DNA from 3 places in the Desulfovibrio aminophilus DSM 12254 genome. Region 3 is predicted to be linked to each of the others. Evidence: predicted binding sites of a transcription regulator. Region 3 holds the regulator's gene; each other region holds the start of a gene.
What was found. The regulator sigma-54, encoded in region 3, starts transcription at its own class of promoters, with help from an activator protein. The targets are predictions, from matches to a motif close to CTGGCACGGNNNNTGCTT.

Region 1 (5,426 bases), on a different contig from region 3:
CTCGGCCAGGATCAGGTCGCCCTCGGCCATGACCGCCGCCCGGGTGATGCAGTTGATGAGTTCGCGGATGTTGCCCGGCCAGTTGTAATTCTTCATCTTCTCCAGGGCGCCCCGGGAGAGGGCCAGGCCCTGCTTGTTCACCAGGGTCTCGGCCTGGCGCAGATAGGCCCGGGCCAGGATCGGGATGCTCTCCTTGTGTTCGCGCAGGGCCGGGGTGTGCAGGGTGATGACCTTGAGCCGGAAGTAGAGATCCTCGCGGAACAGCCTTCTTTCGATGAGTTCGGTGAGGTCGGCGTTGGTGGCGGCCACGAGTCGCACGTCCACGTCCAGCTCCTGGTCGCTGCCCAACGGCTTGATCTTTCGCATGGCCACGGAGCGCAGCAGCGCCTGCTGGACCTTGGGCGATGCGGACTGGATCTCGTCCAGGAAGAGGGTGCCGCCGTCGGCTTCCAGGAATGCGCCCTTGCGGTCGGTCTTGGCCTCGGTGAAGGCCCCTTTGACGTGGCCGAAGAGGGTGTCCAGGAGCAGATTTTCGTCCAGGGCTCCGCAGTTGATGGAGATGAACGGCTTGTCGGTTCGGGAGCTCAGGTTGTGGATGGCCTCGGCCGCCAGCTGCTTGCCCGTGCCGGTCTCGCCGATGATGAGCACGTCCACATCCACGCGCGCGGCCTTGAGGATGTCCGAGCGCAGTTCCTCGATCTTGGGCCCGGCGCCCAGGATGCCGGGGATGGGATTCTGGCCGTCGCCAGGCTCCGGCGCGTCCTCATCCTCGATGACTCGCTGGTTCAGACTCTGGTTGTGGATGGCCTGATCGCGGATGCGGATCTCCTCCAGTTGCAGCCGCAGGGCCGCGAGCATCTTGTTCACCGCCCGCTTGAGGAGGTTGGTCTCGTAGCCCGAGGAAGGCAGGTCGATCTCCTGAATCCCGCCGGTGAGGTCGGCCTCGCCCACGGCCTTGGCCAGGCGCAGGATCGGGGAGGTCACTGCCTTGGCCAGGAAGAAGACCATGCCCGCCACCGCCGCGATGGTCAGCAGGGTGATGAGGAACATCACGTCCAGATGCTTGTAGCCCGCCGCCAGGGTGAGCTTGCTGTGGTCGAGGAAGGCCAGTCCGGCGTATATCTGGGGGGGCTCGCCCTGGACCGGTGTGAAGTAGATCGGCGCATAGGCCATGAAGAAGGTGCGCGATCCCGAGAAATCTCCGCCACCGTTTTCCCCGATGTAACCGCCGCTCTTGCCGTCGCGCAGATCAGCCACCATGGTCCAGAACTGGTGGTAGACTTCGTTGGGGCGGAAAGCCATGGGCAGATGGGCCCGGCCCAGGGTTCCCTCGTATCCGGATCTTGCCAGATATGTTGCCAGATCGTCGTCGGCCCGGTCCGGGTCGCTGGACTGGAGGAGTATCCAGCCGTCCGTGTCCAGCAGGAAGTGGTAGCGCAGTTCCCCGCTGCGGGTGAAGGCCCAGAGCGGCGACTTTGAGGAGTTGTAGAGTGAAAGCAGGTTGCGCAAGTCGCGGGCGTCCAGGGAGAGGACCAGCAGCCCCTTTCCCGCGGGCCCGGCGTCGCAGGGCGTCACCAGGCGGATCACCGGGGAGGCCGTCCGCTTGGCCGTGTCTCCTTCGCCTATGGCCGGGTACTCCGTCGTCACGACGGGGGAGATCCAGACCTCCCCGTGTTCCAGCGAGGCGGCTTTTTCCACCGAGAGGATCGGATTGGGGCGGATTTCCCGCAGCCGCTCCGGGGGAACCCGAAGAATCTGGCCGTCCTGGACCAGGAGGAAGATGGACGGGCCGTTGTGCGCGGGCAGGAAGGCGAATTCACGGAACATCGGCGCGCCGAGGGTCATTTCCTTTGCGAGAAACTCCCGCATGGTGCCCGGGGAGAGGTTTTCTTGCGAGAACAGCAGGAGAGCCGTGCGACATTGATCCAGGCGCCGGGTCAAGGCGTGGGCTGTGGCCATGTTTTGCACCCGGACGGTCCGCTCCAGGGCTGTTTCGATGAAACTGCTTGAAATTCTATATGTTGCGTAGCCAGTGACGGCCAGAATGAGGACCACGGAAGGGATTACCGTGACCAGAAGTTTGGCCCGGATGCTCAGATTGGCGAACAGTTGACGTAACGTTCCGGCAAAGAGCGGTCCGGTCATTGCGATCTCCGAGCGAAGGTTCCGGCCTTGATCTAGCGTGTTATTTTTCACAAGCCTGGTCACGATTCTCGCAAATCCTCGCCAAAGTCAATATAAATAAATTTTTTTGTATTTCAGTCGGTTAGGGTTCTGTTGCGCGGTCCTGTCTTTGGCATGGAGGTTGCTTTGTTGCGAGTTCAGGCAGGGCCACCGCCCGGGGATTTTTTCCCGGTTCTCCCTCCCCGGAGCCTGGAGGGAGCGTCGGGACGACTCCCGGCACTGGTTTGAAAGGGAATGGATGGAAACACTGGAGGGTTTGTGATGCTGACGAGAACGGCGAAGGTTCTTCCCCTGATTCTGGCATTGCTGGCCGTGCTGCCCCAGCTCGTCTGGGCCGCCGGTGGAGGCGCTTCCGAACTCGTGGTCGTGGCGGACACGCGGGTCGTGAAGAACGTGGTTCTGCACTACTTCGCGGACCTCTACAACATGAATATGCTGCTTAACGCCATCTGGGCGGTGGTCCTCACCGCAGGTTATGGTGGTTTCCTGGGATTCCTGATGGACTTCATAATCTCGCGTTGTGGTTTGGACCTGACCAAGCGCAGCATCGTGGAACACTAGTTCGACACGCCCAACGCAAGGAGTGCACAGCATGGAATGGTTGTATATGCACATGCCCATCGCGGGCGTGAACATCTTCTGGCCCGGACTTGTTCTCATCGGGTTCGCCGTGGGCGTCATCGGCGGCTTCTTCGGCATGGCGGGCGCCTGGATGGTGACCCCGGGCCTGAACATCCTGGGTTTCCCCATGGCCTTCGCCATCGGAACGGACATGGCCCACATCGCGGGCAAGTCCATGATCTCCACGGTGCGCCACTCGAAGTTCGGCAACGTGGACTATAAGCTCGGCTTCGTCATGCTGGCCGGCACCATGATCGGCATCGAAATCGGCGCCCAGATCGTCATGCACCTGGAGCGTCTCGGCAACCTCGGCTCCGTGGTCCGCTGGGCCTACGTGTTTCTGCTCCTGCTCATCGCCTGGATAGTCTTCTACGACTACGCCAAGGCCGTGAACAAGAAGAAGAAGGGCATCACCGGCGAGCACGGCACCGAGGGCATCACCTGGTACAAGACCATGCATAAGATCAACATCCCGCCCATGATGCACTTCAAGGCCGCGGGCATCACCTGCTCGTTCTGGCTGCCCATCCTGGTCAGCCTGGTCACCGGCATCCTGGCCGGCTTTCTGGGCATCGGCGGCGGCCTGTTCCGCATGCCCGCCCTGATCTACCTCATCGGCTGCCCGACCCACATCTCCGTGGGCACGGACCTCTTCGAGGTCATGATCTCCGGCCTGTACGGCGCGTTCACCTATGCCCTGAAGGGCCGCATCGAGATGGTCGCGGTGTTCGTCATGCTCACCGGCGCGGCCGTGGGCGCCCAGATCGGCACCATCGCCACCAAGTACGCCAAGGGCTACGGCATTCGCGTCGTCTTCGGCTGCGCCGTGCTCTGTTGCATGATTTCGATCATCCTCAAGCAGTTCAAGTTCAACGCCGCCTCGGCCGTGATCATTCTCGGCGCCATCTCCGTGATCTGCATCGTGATCATGAGGGTCATGATCAGCGGAGCGGCCAACGAGCTGCGGGAAAAGAGAAACGCCAATAACAGCGCGGCCTGAGCGCCGAGGCACCGGGAGTGACACCATGAAGAGACTGTTTGTGACCTCCATAGCGGCCTTCGCCTTGACGGTTCTGCTGTGCGCCGCCGCCTGGGCCGGCATGGTGGCCCAAGGCAAGTGCATCGAGAACGACAAGGCCGCCAAGACCATCAAGATCGAGGAATACGACATCAACTTCACGCCGGAGAACAAGTACGGCACCCCCACGGGCACCGTCACGGTCTTCGACGTGTCCGAGGCCAAGATCGGCATCCCGCCCGAGCCGGGCGACATCCTGCGCATCGCCTACACGTCCGACAACGACAAGTACCACGCCGTGAAGGTCATGAACGTGACCAAGCAGGACCTGAGCAAGAAGAAGTAGTCAACACGCCCCAACCCCAGCCCTTGCCGGGCCGCCCGCCCCTCCAACCGCCGGCGGGCGGCCCGGCCCTCCCAAGAGGAGAGCAGGCATGAGCAGCATCGGAAGCATCAACCCCCGCCAGCGGGTCGTCATCGTGGTCATGGACGTGCTCCTGCTTCTGGAGCTCTGCCTGACCTTCTACATAGCCCATGGCGACCGGCTGCACCTGACCTCCATCTTCATGCGCACCTACGTGCCCATGGCGATCGTCACTGTCCTGGTCTGCCGCCACTTCATCAAGCGCTTCGGCCGCGGTGAACCGGCGGGCGACGAGGAAGGCGGATCCGCTTCGTGAGGAGTGTCTTCCACAAGCTGGCCATCGGCATCTTTCTCCTGGTCATCTTCGCCGCGGCCGACACCCTTCGCGGCGGTTTCGGCTCGGACACGCTCTTCCGGGCCGCCGCCGGGCAGACCATCGCCATCGGCGGCAAATTGAGCGTCTCCCCCGAGGACTTGGCGGAAATCCGCGACTTCGATCCCGAAAAAGCCTCCACCTACCTGGACACCAGCCTCGGCACCCATGACGCCGAGGTTCGGCTGCTGGAACTGCAGGGCCGTATCTGGCGCGGCGAACTGACCGTGGGCCGGGGCGCGGCCGGGGGGGAGTTCCTCCTGCGGGTCATGCCCAAGGGCGGCAGCCCGGACGAGGACGCCACCATCTATCAGGTGCGGCTGTTCTCGGACGCCGAGGCCCTGCGGCTGGACCTGCCGAGCTTCTGCGAACGGCGGCTGGGCATCCGACCCTTCTGGGTCTTTCTCTCTCTTCTGCCCCTGGGCCTCGGTTGCCTCGGGGTTTCCTTCCTGCTCTCCAACCGCGAGGACGGCCGCAAACAGGCCGCCGGGCTGGGCCCCATCTATCGGATGGCCCGCGACAAGGAGTCCTGGAAGATCATTTTCGGCCTGGGCTCCGTCCACGGCGTGCATGACGGCGACCGGCTCCTGCTTCTGGACAAAACCGGCAAGGTGGTCGGCGATCTGGTGGCGGAAAAGGTGGGGCCCGAGGCGGCCCATGCCGAGGTGGACCTCAATATCGACCTGGCGCCTGGATTTCTCGTGGCCCGCTCGGACGCCCCCGGGCTCGCGCGACGGCGAAACGGCCAGGGCTGACGCCCCGCCATCCCCCGATCCTTCCTCCGGCGGCTGGACGCCGCGCCCTCCTTTTGTCTATGATGCCCGAAAAGACGGAATCCTTCCCGTCCCGGGAGGCGGAGCGCATGC
Region 2 (5,426 bases), on a different contig from region 3:
GAGGGGGTGATGAAGATGACCTCATGACCCTTCTCGTTCAGCGGGCACTTCACGCGCTTGCCGGTGATGGTCTCGATGTCGTCGAGCATGAAGTCGACGATGTCCTTGAAGGCGTGGGGCTGGATGCCGAGGTGGTTGCCGGTGCGGTTGCAGTTGGCCACCGGCTCGAGGATCCAGTTGATGTTGATGCCGCAGAGGTGCAGCAGCTCGCGGGCCATCATGGTCACTTCGGCCGTGTCGATGCCGTAGGGGCAGAAGAGCGAGCAGCGGCGGCACTCGGTGCACTGGTAGAAGTAGAGGAACCACTCCTTGAGCACGTCCTCTTCCATGACCCGGGCGCCGGTGAGCTTGCCGAGGATCTTGCCCGCCAGGGTGAAGTCCTTGCGGTAGACCGAGCGCATCAGCTCGGCGCGCAGCACGGGCATGTTCTTCGGGTCGCCGGAGCCGATGAAGAAGTGGCACTTGTCGGCGCAGGCCCCGCAGCGCACGCAGACGTCCATGAAGAGCTTGAGGGAGCGGTACTTGTCCAGGCGTTCCTTGAAGCCCTCGTGGACGATGTCCTTCCAGTTGGAGGGCAGCTTCCAGTCCACGTCGCCCGGGCTCCACTCGCGCGGGTTGGCGAACACTCCGGGCAGCTCGTGCATGAGGTATTCGACTTTCTCGGGCTTGGCCGGGTAGGCCCAGCGGCCCATGGAAAAGTCATTGGGCGTCGACATCCAGTCCGTGCGCGGCGGCGTGTAGTCGATGCTTTGCAACAACTCGATCGGTTTCTTGGAGAACTTGGCCATATCGTTTCTCTCTCCGGGTGCTGTGTTGAGCTTCGCTTAAGCCTTGGCCTCTTCCTCGGCGCCCTCGGGCAGCTTCTCCAGGGGCAGGCCGGCCTCGTACATGGGCTCGCGGAAGTCGTCCTCGTAGTGTTCGTAGCTGTGCGGCATGATGCCCTTGTCGTTCCAGGGATTCTCGTGGTGCTTCATGCGCGTGTCGTTGGGCAGGTTGCGCGTGGGCGAGAGGAAGACGCCGCCCGCGTGCATGAGCTTGGAGAAGGGGAAGTAAGCCAGCAGCACGCTCACCAGGAAGAGATGGACGTAGAAGCTGTTGTCGATGCCCGCGGGAATCTTGTAGTTGAACTGCAGGGCGCTGACCACCAGCTCCTTGATGGCCACGACGTCGACCTTGGCGAAGTAGCGCATGTAGATGCCCGAGAGCGAGATGCCCAGGAGCAGGAACAGCGGGAAGAAGTCGTTGACCAGGGAGATGTAGCGGATCTTCGGATCGGCCAGGCGGCGGGCCAGGAGAAAGAACAGGCCGGCCAGGATGAGGATGTCGCTCATGTACATCCGGGGAATGCCGATCTGCATGATGCCGTCGCCGAACTCCAGCCACTCGATGGGCAGCGGCACGGAGGCCAGGAACAGTCGCATGTGCCGGGCCACGATGATGAAGAAGGAGTAGTGGAAGAAGATGGCGAAGAGCCAGAGCCACTTGGAAGAGGCGTAGGCCACGACGTTGTTCTTCACGTCCAGCTTCACGGCCGTGTTGCGGAACAGCGAACGGAAGCAGAGCACCTCCAGGAGCATCCGCATGAACGTCTGCGGACCCGTGGAGGGGTTGTCCCACTTGTTCTGCTTGAACAGCGTGGGGTCATAGGGTTCCTGCTGGCCGCCGGTGGTGGGGATGCGGAACGGCACCGGGCGTTTGGCCCAGCCATACACCTTCCAGACGAACCCCGCCAAAAAGACGAGGAGCGCCGTCGAGGGGATGCAAATGCCGAAGAAGACGTTCAGCTTTGCCGCCCCGACCCCGATCAACGGGATCAGCACCAAGGCAAAGACGAAAACCAGCGAGTACAATGCATTCATCTCCCGTCACCTCGTTTGAGTGTTCGGCCCGCCCCGGGCCCTCCACTTATGCCTTGACGGCCTCTTCGGCCGCGACGTCCAGCACGAGACCCGCCTTGCGCATGATGTTGCGGTGGGCGAGCTTGATCTCCTTCACCCGCAGCTCATAGATCTGCTTGCGGTCCCGGAAGTAGACGTCGAAGGCCAGCAGGGCCATGTTGTCCACCCGGGTCTCGAAGGCCAGAAGCTCGGCCAGCCGCCCCTGGGCCGACAGTTCGTCGGCCAGGGCCTCGCGCAGGGCCTTCTTCAACAGAAAAACGAAACTCAAGGCTTCCGACGGCGCGAAATCCTGCACCGCCCGGATCTTCACCAGACGGTCCAGCGCGGCGCACAGGGCGTCGGCGTCCTCCCAGGACAGAAGCAGGGAGAAGACCTCGGCCGCGGTCGCCCGGATGGCCTGGCCCACCGGATTCTCGAAGAGATCCCGGTTGGCCTTCCAGACCTTCTGCGTCTCCGCCGGGTAGGTGCCGAAAATAAGCTCCACCCAGCGGGTCACCAGCGGCTCCTCCTGGGATGCGAGCTGCTCCAGGAGGGGCAAACGCCGTTGATCCTCGGTCCGTGCCATATCGCGCCACCGCAGCCGCGGCGCCCGAAGGCCCGCGTCCGCGTCGTCAGTATTTTTCGTGTCGGAGGTCGTGAAATCTCACACGGTTGAACACCGCCCTTATTTCAGACGAAAGGCAAAAGGTCAATCCGTTTTCCGGGATTTCCCGATGGTGCGGGAGGGATTCCGAGCCGCGAGCGTCATTCTTCCCGAGCCCCCGAGACGGTGGGCTCCGGCCGGACGTCCCCGGGACGTGAACATCGTTCGTCACCCCTGGGGCGCACCTCCCCGGCCGCCCGCGTCGCGGCCGCTAAGGACCATCGGCATGCGTCTTTCCTCCCACGTCCTCCGGAGCGCCGTCCTCCCCTTCTTCGCCCGTTCCCGTCCGAACCAGCGCAATGTGCAGAATGTTGCATGAATTCATGTGCTGGATATTGCACATCGTGCTTCGCATATGATATTCTTATCCATTGATATTATTTAATTTTTATCGTTGGCACGGTCCATGCTTCATCCAGGACAAAACAAACGGCCGCTCACCCGGCCAAGGAGGATTTCACGATGAAGACCGCCACCCGTTCCGCCTGGTACGTGGGTTTGGCCCTGAGCATGGTGCTCGGCCTGGCCGCCGCTTCCTACGCCTTCGGAGGCCCTGGACACGGCATGTACGGAAGAGGCCCCGGCTACGGCATGATGGACCAGTACACACAGCTCACCCCCGAGAAGCGAGCCGCCGTGGACAAGCTCTTCGCCGAGCACCGCAAGGCCGTGCAGCCCCTGCGCGACGAACTCTTCGTCAAGCAGGCCGAGCTGGACGCCGTTGAGCGTCAGCAGAGCCCGGACCTGAACGCCGTGCGCACCCTGGCCAAGGACATCACCACCCTGCGCGGCAAGCTCTTCGACCAGGGCGAGGCCTTCCGGGCCAAGGTCGAGAAGGAGACCGGCATCGAGATGGGCCCCGGCCGCGGCTACGGCATGGGTTACGGTCGCGGCTCCGGCATGGGCTACGGCCACGGCTACGGCCACGGTTACGGCATGGGCGCCGGCGGCGGTTGCGGCCGCTGGTAGACGCCCCTTCGGACGGCGGGCCGGGAGCTTTCCCGGCCTCCGTCCACATCTCCCCCCCCGCCCCCGGAGGCGTCAGATGACCAAACGTTTTCTCCTCCGCTTCACCCTGCTCCTGCTCATCCTCGGGATGGCGGGCGTGGCCCACGCCTTTTTCGGCCTCTTCGAAACCGGCCCGCGCATGGTCCAGCCCGACAACGGCGTGGTGCGCCTGTCCCTGGACCAGTTCCGAGACGGCGCGGCCCGTCGCTACGCCCTGAACCTGGACGGCAAGAACGTGCCCTTCTTCGTGGTCCAGAGCCGCGACGGCGTGACCCGGGCGGCCTTCGACGCCTGCGACGTGTGCTACGCCGAGCGCAAGGGCTATTCCCAGGACGGCGAACACATGGTCTGCAACAACTGCGGCCAACGCTTCCACATCGCGCGCATCAACGAGGTCAAGGGCGGCTGCAATCCCGCGCCCCTGCACCGGACGGTGGAGGGCGGCGATCTGGTCATCAGGGTCGCGGACATCGCCGCCGGAGCCGGATACTTCTAGGACCGCGCACAGATGAACCTCTGCACCATCCCGCTGCGCAACCTGCGGCGCAAACCGCTCAAGAACCTGCTCCTGGCCCTGGTCCTGACCCTGGGCGTGGCGGCCATCACGGCCCTCTTCGGGGTTTCCCGGGTGGTCGGCGAAAGTCTCGAAAAAAAGCTCACGGCCTACGGCGCGAACATCCTCGTGACCCCGCGATCGGAAAAGCTCACCGTGAGCTACGGCGGCCTGGCCCTGGGCGACATGCTCTACGGCCTGGAGTACCTGGACGAGGCCGCCGCCCAGAAGGCCATCGACGGCCTCGCCCTGCGCGAGAACGTGAGCGTGGTCGCGCCCAAGCTGGTGGTCCCGGCCGAGTCCGACGGCACGGCCCTGGCCGTGGTCGGCGTGCGTTTCGACCGGGAGCGGCTGCTCAAGGGCTACTGGAGCCTGACCGGGACTTGGCCCGCCTCGGACTCCCAGATCCTGCTCGGCTCCCATGCGGCCGTCCGCCTGGGCGGAGCCGCCGGGCCCCTGGCCCCGGGCGGCGCGGTGCGCATATCCGGCCGCGACCTGACCGTGTCCGGCGTGCTGGCCGAAACCGGCGGGGACGACGACAACGCGGCCTTCGCCACCCTGCCCCTGGCCCAGTCCCTGGCCGGGCTGCCGGGCAAGGCCAACCTCCTGGAGGTGGCCGCGCTCTGCGCCGGGTGCCCCATCGAGGACATCGTGGCCCAGCTCGCCGCCGCCCTGCCCCACACCGAGGTCAAGGCCCTGCGCCAGGTGGTGGAGCAGCGCATGTATTCCGTGCACTTCGTGAAGAACATGGCCCTGGCGGTGAGCTTGGTCATCCTGCTCACGGCCTGCGCCATGGTCGCGGCCAGCATGCTCTCCTCGGTCAACGAGCGGGTGCGCGAGATCGGCCTGCTGCGCTCCCTGGGTTTCTCCCGGGGGGCGGTGTTCTCCCTGTTCAGCTTCGAGGCCCTGCTCCTGGGCCTGGCCTCGGGACTGGCGGGCCACCTGTTCGGCTTCACGGCCACCGGGCCGATCCTCTCGGCCCTGCACGCCGAGGGCGTGACCCCGGGCTTCAGCCTCGCGGCCCTGGCCCTGACCGCGGCGGCCATCTCCCTGGTCAGCGTGCTTTCGTCCCTCTTCCCGGCCTGGAAGGCGTCGCGCGTGGACCCCTCCCAGGCCCTGGTGTCCCTCTAGGAGGTCCGACCCGTGCTCCGCGCCATCGACATCGCCAAGACCTTCCGCTCCGGCGGGCTGGACGCCCCGGCCCTGCGCGGGGTCTCCCTGGACGTGCCCGAGGGCCGCTTCATCGCCGTGGTGGGCCGCTCCGGCTCGGGCAAGTCCACCCTGCTCAACGTGCTCTCCACCCTGACCCGGCCCGACGCGGGCG
Region 3 (5,426 bases):
GGAGGACAAAAAAAAACCGACCGCGCTGAACCAGGCGAGGCTGCCGAGAGTGAAGTCCATCATTTGAACCTCGCTTGCACGGGGTCGTTGGGAACGCAGCGGAAGTCCAGGCTTACCCCATGTTGGGAAAAAAAGCGCAAGCAGGACTCGTCGTCGGTGGAGAGGGCCACGCTGGGCGATATTTGGCGCCGACCCGGCTTGTAGTGGATGTTGCCGACATTGAGGCTCTCGAACTGGAATCCGCGCTCGAAGGCCCGACGGGCGTCGGCGCAGGATGAGAAGAGCACCAGCGCGGCGAGGGGGTGGCCGGACATGGCCTGGACCAGAGCCAACTGGGTGCGTTCCACATGCACAAAAAGGCTGGTGGTGTTTTGGGGGATGGCCAGGGACATGATTTCCTGCTGGATGCTGTCGCCGGCCACTTCGTCATTGGCCACGATGATCGTGGAGGCTCCGGTATAAGGGAGCCACGCTTCAATGACCTGGCCGTGAATCAGCCGGTTGTCGATGCGCACCCAGAGGGATTCCAAGGACATGTCTAGCCTTCCGCGCGGTTGCGGCGCAGGATCTCCCCGGCCACGACGATGCCCTGCTGCCCGGCCTTCTTTGCCTGCGCCGAGAGTTCCGCCAGGGGTTGGTTCCGGCTTTGGAGCACCTTGAGGAGCATGGGCAGGTTCACGCCGGTGATGACTTCCAGTGCCGCCGACTTGCACAGGGACAGAGACAGGGTGGTGGGCGTACCGCCGAAGAGATCGGTCATGACCAACACGCCGGCGCCTTGATCCGTGGCCGACACGGCGGCTTTGATGCCCTCCACCAGTTCTTCCATGCCCGCCGAGGCGGCCATGCTCACGGCTCGGCACCCTTCCTGGGGGCCGAGGACCAGAGAGGCCGCCTCCAACAGGGTCTCACCGAAGTTGCCGTGGGTGACCAGCACCACTCCGATGTGCTTTTCCTCAATCCGCTCGTTGTTGGCCATGTCGCTCAACCCAGTTCAAGGTGTCGATGTTCCAGGGTCACGGCGTATCCGGTGCGCCGAAGTGCTTCGCAGACCAGTTCGGCTACCGCCACAGAGCGATGGCGGCCGCCGGTGCAGCCCAGGGCAAGGGTCACGCGATAGCGTCCCTCGGCCAGGTACAAGGGCAGGAGATAGGAGAGAAAGTCCAAGAACTTACTCCGGAACGTCGCCCCAGGGTCATTGGCCAGAACGTAGTCCGCGATGATTGTGTCCTTGCCGGACAGGGGCCGGAGGTTCTCGTCGAAATAGGGGTTGGGCAAAAAACGCAGATCGAAAAGCAGATCCGATTCGATGGGGACGCCGTACTTGAAGCCGAAGGAGATGATGTGGACCCGCAGCACACCCACTTCCTGCTCCAGCGAGGTCCACTTCTCCTGCAGGGTCCGGCGAAGGTCGTGAATGGAATAATTGGTGGTGTCGATCACCAGGTCGGCCCGCTTGCGCAGAGGGTCCAGGAGCACCTTCTCAGTCTCCAAGGCCTGCTCCAGGCCGAGGCTCCGGCTTTCCAGGGGATGCGGTCGGCGGGTGGTGGCGTAGCGTCGCACCAGTTCGGACAGCCTGGCCTCCAGAAAGACGATGTGCGTCCGGACGCCCTGTTTCTTCAATTCTCCGAAAGCCTTGCGCCACTCCTCGGGAAAGTCCATCTGGCGCAGATCCAGTCCCAGCACCAGACCCCGGTGCTTGCTGTCCTGCTCACGGAAGAGACTCACCAGCTTGGGCGTCAGGCTTGCGGGCAGGCCGTCGACGACGAAGAAGCCCAGATCCTCGAAGACCTTGAGGGCCGTGCTCTTGCCCGAGCCCGAGAGACCCGAGACCACGATGACCGAGAAGCTTCGGGTATCCCCCACCAGCGCCTCACCTGTCGTTCAGCAGGTCCCAGAGGGCCTGGCTGTTCGGAGCGGAGATGAAGCTCCGCCGGAAGGAGTCGTCCTTGAGCAGTCGAGAAATGTGGGCCAGGATGCGCAGATGCAGACCGGCCACCTGCTCGGGCGCCAGCACGAGAAAGAAGATGTGGCAGGGCTTGAAGTCCAGGGAATCGAATTCGACGCCCTGGATGCTCCGCCCCGCCACAACCACGATCTGGGTCAGCCCCGGCAGCTTGCCGTGAGGGATGGCGATGCCGTCCCCGATGCCGGTGGTGCCGAGGCTTTCGCGTTCAAGCAGGACGGCCACGGCCTCGTCCGGATCGACCGGCGGGGTCAGGGCGGCCAGAGACGCCGTCAACTCCGCCAGAACATCGGCCTTGGCCGTGGCCTTGAGGTCCGAGAGGACCAAGTCCCGCGACAGGTATTCCGAAAGCCGCATTTCAGATTCCAGGGTCGATGAGCCCGAAGTCGCCGTTCTTGCGCCGGTAGATGACGTTCAGGCCATCAGTCTCAGAGTTGCGGAAGACCAGGAAGTCGTAACTCCTGGACTCCAGTTGCATGGCGGCCTCGTCCACGCTCATGGGCTTGGGCTCGTACTTGTCCATCTCGGCGATGGACGGGGTGCGCTTCCCCGATTCCTCGATGAAGGTCAGCACGCCCATGCTCACTGCCCGTTCGCGGCCCGCGCGGCGGCGGTCCTTCTGCTTCTCGCGCATCCGGCGCAATTGGGCTTCGAGCTTGTCCAAGACCATGTCGATGGTCGAGTACATGTCCTCGGACTCTTCGTAGGCAGAAAGATGCAGATTGTCGGCCAGGAAGACCACGTCGGCCTTGTGGCGGAACTTCTCCACGGAGAGGTTGACCTGCAGTTCGGGATCCTCGGCGTCGGAAATGAACTTGGAGAGCTTCTCGAAACGCGACTCGGCGTATTCCTTGAGATGCTCGGACGGGTCGAAATTCTTGAAGTTGAAGGAGATGTTCATATGTATCCTCCTGTTCGAGTAAGGAGTGTACGGGCCAAGGGTCAGAGAATGTCCTTGCGCTTGGACGAAGAGGCGATGTTCATGGCCGAACGGTACTTGGCCACCGTGCGGCGGGCGATGTCCACCTTGAGGTGATCCTTGAGGATTTCCCCGATGCGCTCGTCGGACAGGGGGTGCTTGGGATCCTCCTCGCCGATGAGCTTTTTGATCAGGGCCTTGACGCTCTCGGAACCGACCTGGGTGCCGTCCTCCAGGTCCAGGGCGCTGTTGAAGAAGAACTTCAGCTCGAACACGCCGTGCGGCGTGGCCACGTACTTGCTCGTGGTGATGCGGCTGACCGTGGACTCGTGCATGCCGATGTCCTCGGCCACTTCCTTGAGTATGAGCGGCTTGAGCTTGGTCACGCCGTACTCGAAGAACTCGCGCTGGAAGCGCACGATGCTCTCCACGACCTTGTAGAGGGTGCGCTGACGCTGGTAGAGGCTCTTCATGAGCCAGGCCGCCGAGCGCATCTTCTCCTGGACGTAGTCCTTTTCCTTGCCCGCGGTCTGGGACAGGGAGTCGGCGAAAAAGGTGTTCAACTGAAGGCGCGGCAGTCCATCCTCGTTGAGTACGATGATGAAATCGTCGCCGTACTTGTAGACGAAGACGTCCGGGGAGACGTAGTGCGGCTCGGTGCTGGAGAAGTTGGCCCCGGGCATGGGATCAAGCTTCTGGATGATTTCCAGGTAGTGCTTGAGCTCCTCCATGTCGATCTTGAACTTGCGGGCCAGTGGCTTGTAGCGCTTCTTTTCGAGGTCTTCCAGGTGCTCGTCCACCAGTGAGAGCAGGATGGGGTCGGTCTCGCCCAGGATCTCGAGCTGCACGAGCAGGCATTCGCGAGGAGTGCGCGCGGCCACGCCCACCGGGTCCAGGCGCTGGATGCGGTGGATGACGGCCTCGATCTCCTCGTCCGCGGCGTCGGGCACCATGGCCCGAATGTCGTCCATGTCGGCATGCAGATAGCCGCCGGAATCCAGGTTGCCGATGACCGCCTCGCCGATGTCCAGTTCCCGCGGGGTGAAGTGCGACAGGCGCATCTGCCAACTCAGGTGGCCGTCCAGAGAAGGCTTGCTGGCCAAGCGGGCCTCGAAGGAGACGCCCTCCTCCGGTATCTCGGTTTCGCGAACCTGGGCCTGCTTGGAGATGCTGGAAAATTCGCCCAGGTAGTTCTCCCAGTCCGTGCTGCGGATCATCTCCTCGCTGCGTTCCGGGGAAGTCATTTCAGGCGTGGCCGTGGTCTGGTCCACCTCCACGGGCATTTCTTCCATGGGCAGGTCCGAACGTTCGGTCTCGGCTTCCTCCAAAAAAGGATTCTCCAGAAGCTCCTGCTGAACCGTTTCCACCAGCTCCAGGCGCGAGAGCTGCAACAGCTTGATGGCCTGCTGCAACTGGGGGGTCATGACCAGCTGCTGCGAGAGCTTGAGTTGTTGTCTCAGTTCAAGTCCCATGACGCCCGAAACATCCTTTATGGGCCGTTTGGGCGGCCCGATTCAGCTTATTTTTTCACGTTACGGCTTCATTGTGCCACAGTCACCCGGACGGCGCAACCAAGGATCTCGCGGAACTCCCCGTCCGTATTGGTTTTTCGATGAAGACCGCCGACATGAAAAAAGTGTACCAAGTCTGGCGAGGCATGTAAATCGGGCCGGCACGGCGGGCAAACGGAAAAGGCTGGGCGGTCAGAGGCTGAAATCTTCGCCCAGGTAAAGCTGGCGGGCCTTGCTGTCGCGCACGATCTCTTCCGGGGTGCCCTCGAGAATGATCGTGCCTTCGTAGACCAGATAGGCGCGATCGCAGATATTCAGGGTTTCGCGCACATTGTGGTCCGAGATGAGGATGCCCATGCCCATCTTCTTGAGCATGGAGATGATCTCCTGGATGTCGATGACCGCTATTGGGTCGATGCCCGCGAAGGGTTCATCCAGGAGGATGAACTTTGGGTCCAGAATGAGCGCCCTGGCGATTTCCAGCCGCCGTCGTTCGCCGCCGGAAAGGTACATGGCGGGCTGGTCCGCCAGTCGCTTGATGCCGAATTGGTCCATGAGTTCGTCGGCGCGCTTGCGTTGCCGCTCCGGCGAGAGAGCGGACTGCTCCAGGATGATCTGGAGGTTCTGGCGCACGGTGAGCTTGCGGAAGATGGAGCTTTCCTGAGGCAGGTAGGACATGCCGAGACGGGCCCGTTCGTGCAGTGGTCGGTCGGTGATGGGCTGGTCTTCCAGGAGCACTTCCCCGCCGTTGGGCCGGACGATGCCCACGAGCATATAGAAGGTGGTCGTCTTGCCCGCGCCGTTGGGGCCGAGCAGACCGACCACCTCGCGGGGAGAGAGATTCAGGTGGATGTCGTGGACCACCTCGCGGTTGCCGTACCGCTTCTTTAGGTTCGTGGCGATGAGACCGGCCATCAGGGTTTCTTCGCCCCCTCGGGCACACGGAAGATGGCTTCCACCCGTTTGTTCTGTCCGCCGAGCACCTCGCTGCGGTTGTCCTTGACGTAGAACTTGATGACTTCCCCGGCGA

Region 1: the regulator sigma-54 is predicted to act here: its motif matches at 2,294-2,311, upstream of H587_RS0114290 (DVU0150 family protein).
Region 2: the regulator sigma-54 is predicted to act here: its motif matches at 2,936-2,953, upstream of H587_RS0110170 (periplasmic heavy metal sensor).

The regions. Positions count from the first base shown of each region.
Region 1 is NZ_KE383875.1:383,485-388,910, reverse strand. It holds gene H587_RS0114295 (sigma 54-interacting transcriptional regulator) at 1-2,145, opposite strand, end outside; gene H587_RS0114290 (DVU0150 family protein) at 2,446-2,745, shown strand; gene H587_RS0114285 (sulfite exporter TauE/SafE family protein) at 2,777-3,805, shown strand; gene H587_RS0114280 (hypothetical protein) at 3,831-4,169, shown strand; gene H587_RS18890 (hypothetical protein) at 4,258-4,503, shown strand; gene H587_RS0114270 (hypothetical protein) at 4,500-5,315, shown strand; gene H587_RS0114265 (response regulator) at 5,423-5,426, shown strand, end outside.
Region 2 is NZ_AUMA01000015.1:25,540-30,965, reverse strand. It holds gene dsrK (sulfate reduction electron transfer complex DsrMKJOP subunit DsrK) at 1-788, opposite strand, end outside; gene dsrM (sulfate reduction electron transfer complex DsrMKJOP subunit DsrM) at 825-1,859, opposite strand; gene H587_RS0110175 (RsbRD N-terminal domain-containing protein) at 1,906-2,463, opposite strand; gene H587_RS0110170 (periplasmic heavy metal sensor) at 3,004-3,510, shown strand; gene H587_RS0110165 (DUF2318 domain-containing protein) at 3,587-4,045, shown strand; gene H587_RS0110160 (ABC transporter permease) at 4,058-5,233, shown strand; gene H587_RS0110155 (ABC transporter ATP-binding protein) at 5,246-5,426, shown strand, end outside.
Region 3 is NZ_AUMA01000006.1:298,227-303,652, forward strand. It holds gene H587_RS0103440 (PTS sugar transporter subunit IIC) at 1-34, opposite strand, end outside; gene H587_RS0103445 (PTS sugar transporter subunit IIB) at 60-536, opposite strand; gene H587_RS0103450 (PTS sugar transporter subunit IIA) at 539-979, opposite strand; gene rapZ (RNase adapter RapZ) at 985-1,866, opposite strand; gene H587_RS0103460 (PTS sugar transporter subunit IIA) at 1,874-2,323, opposite strand; gene hpf (ribosome hibernation-promoting factor, HPF/YfiA family) at 2,325-2,867, opposite strand; gene rpoN (RNA polymerase factor sigma-54) at 2,909-4,357, opposite strand; gene lptB (LPS export ABC transporter ATP-binding protein) at 4,589-5,311, opposite strand; gene H587_RS19490 (LptA/OstA family protein) at 5,311-5,426, opposite strand, start outside.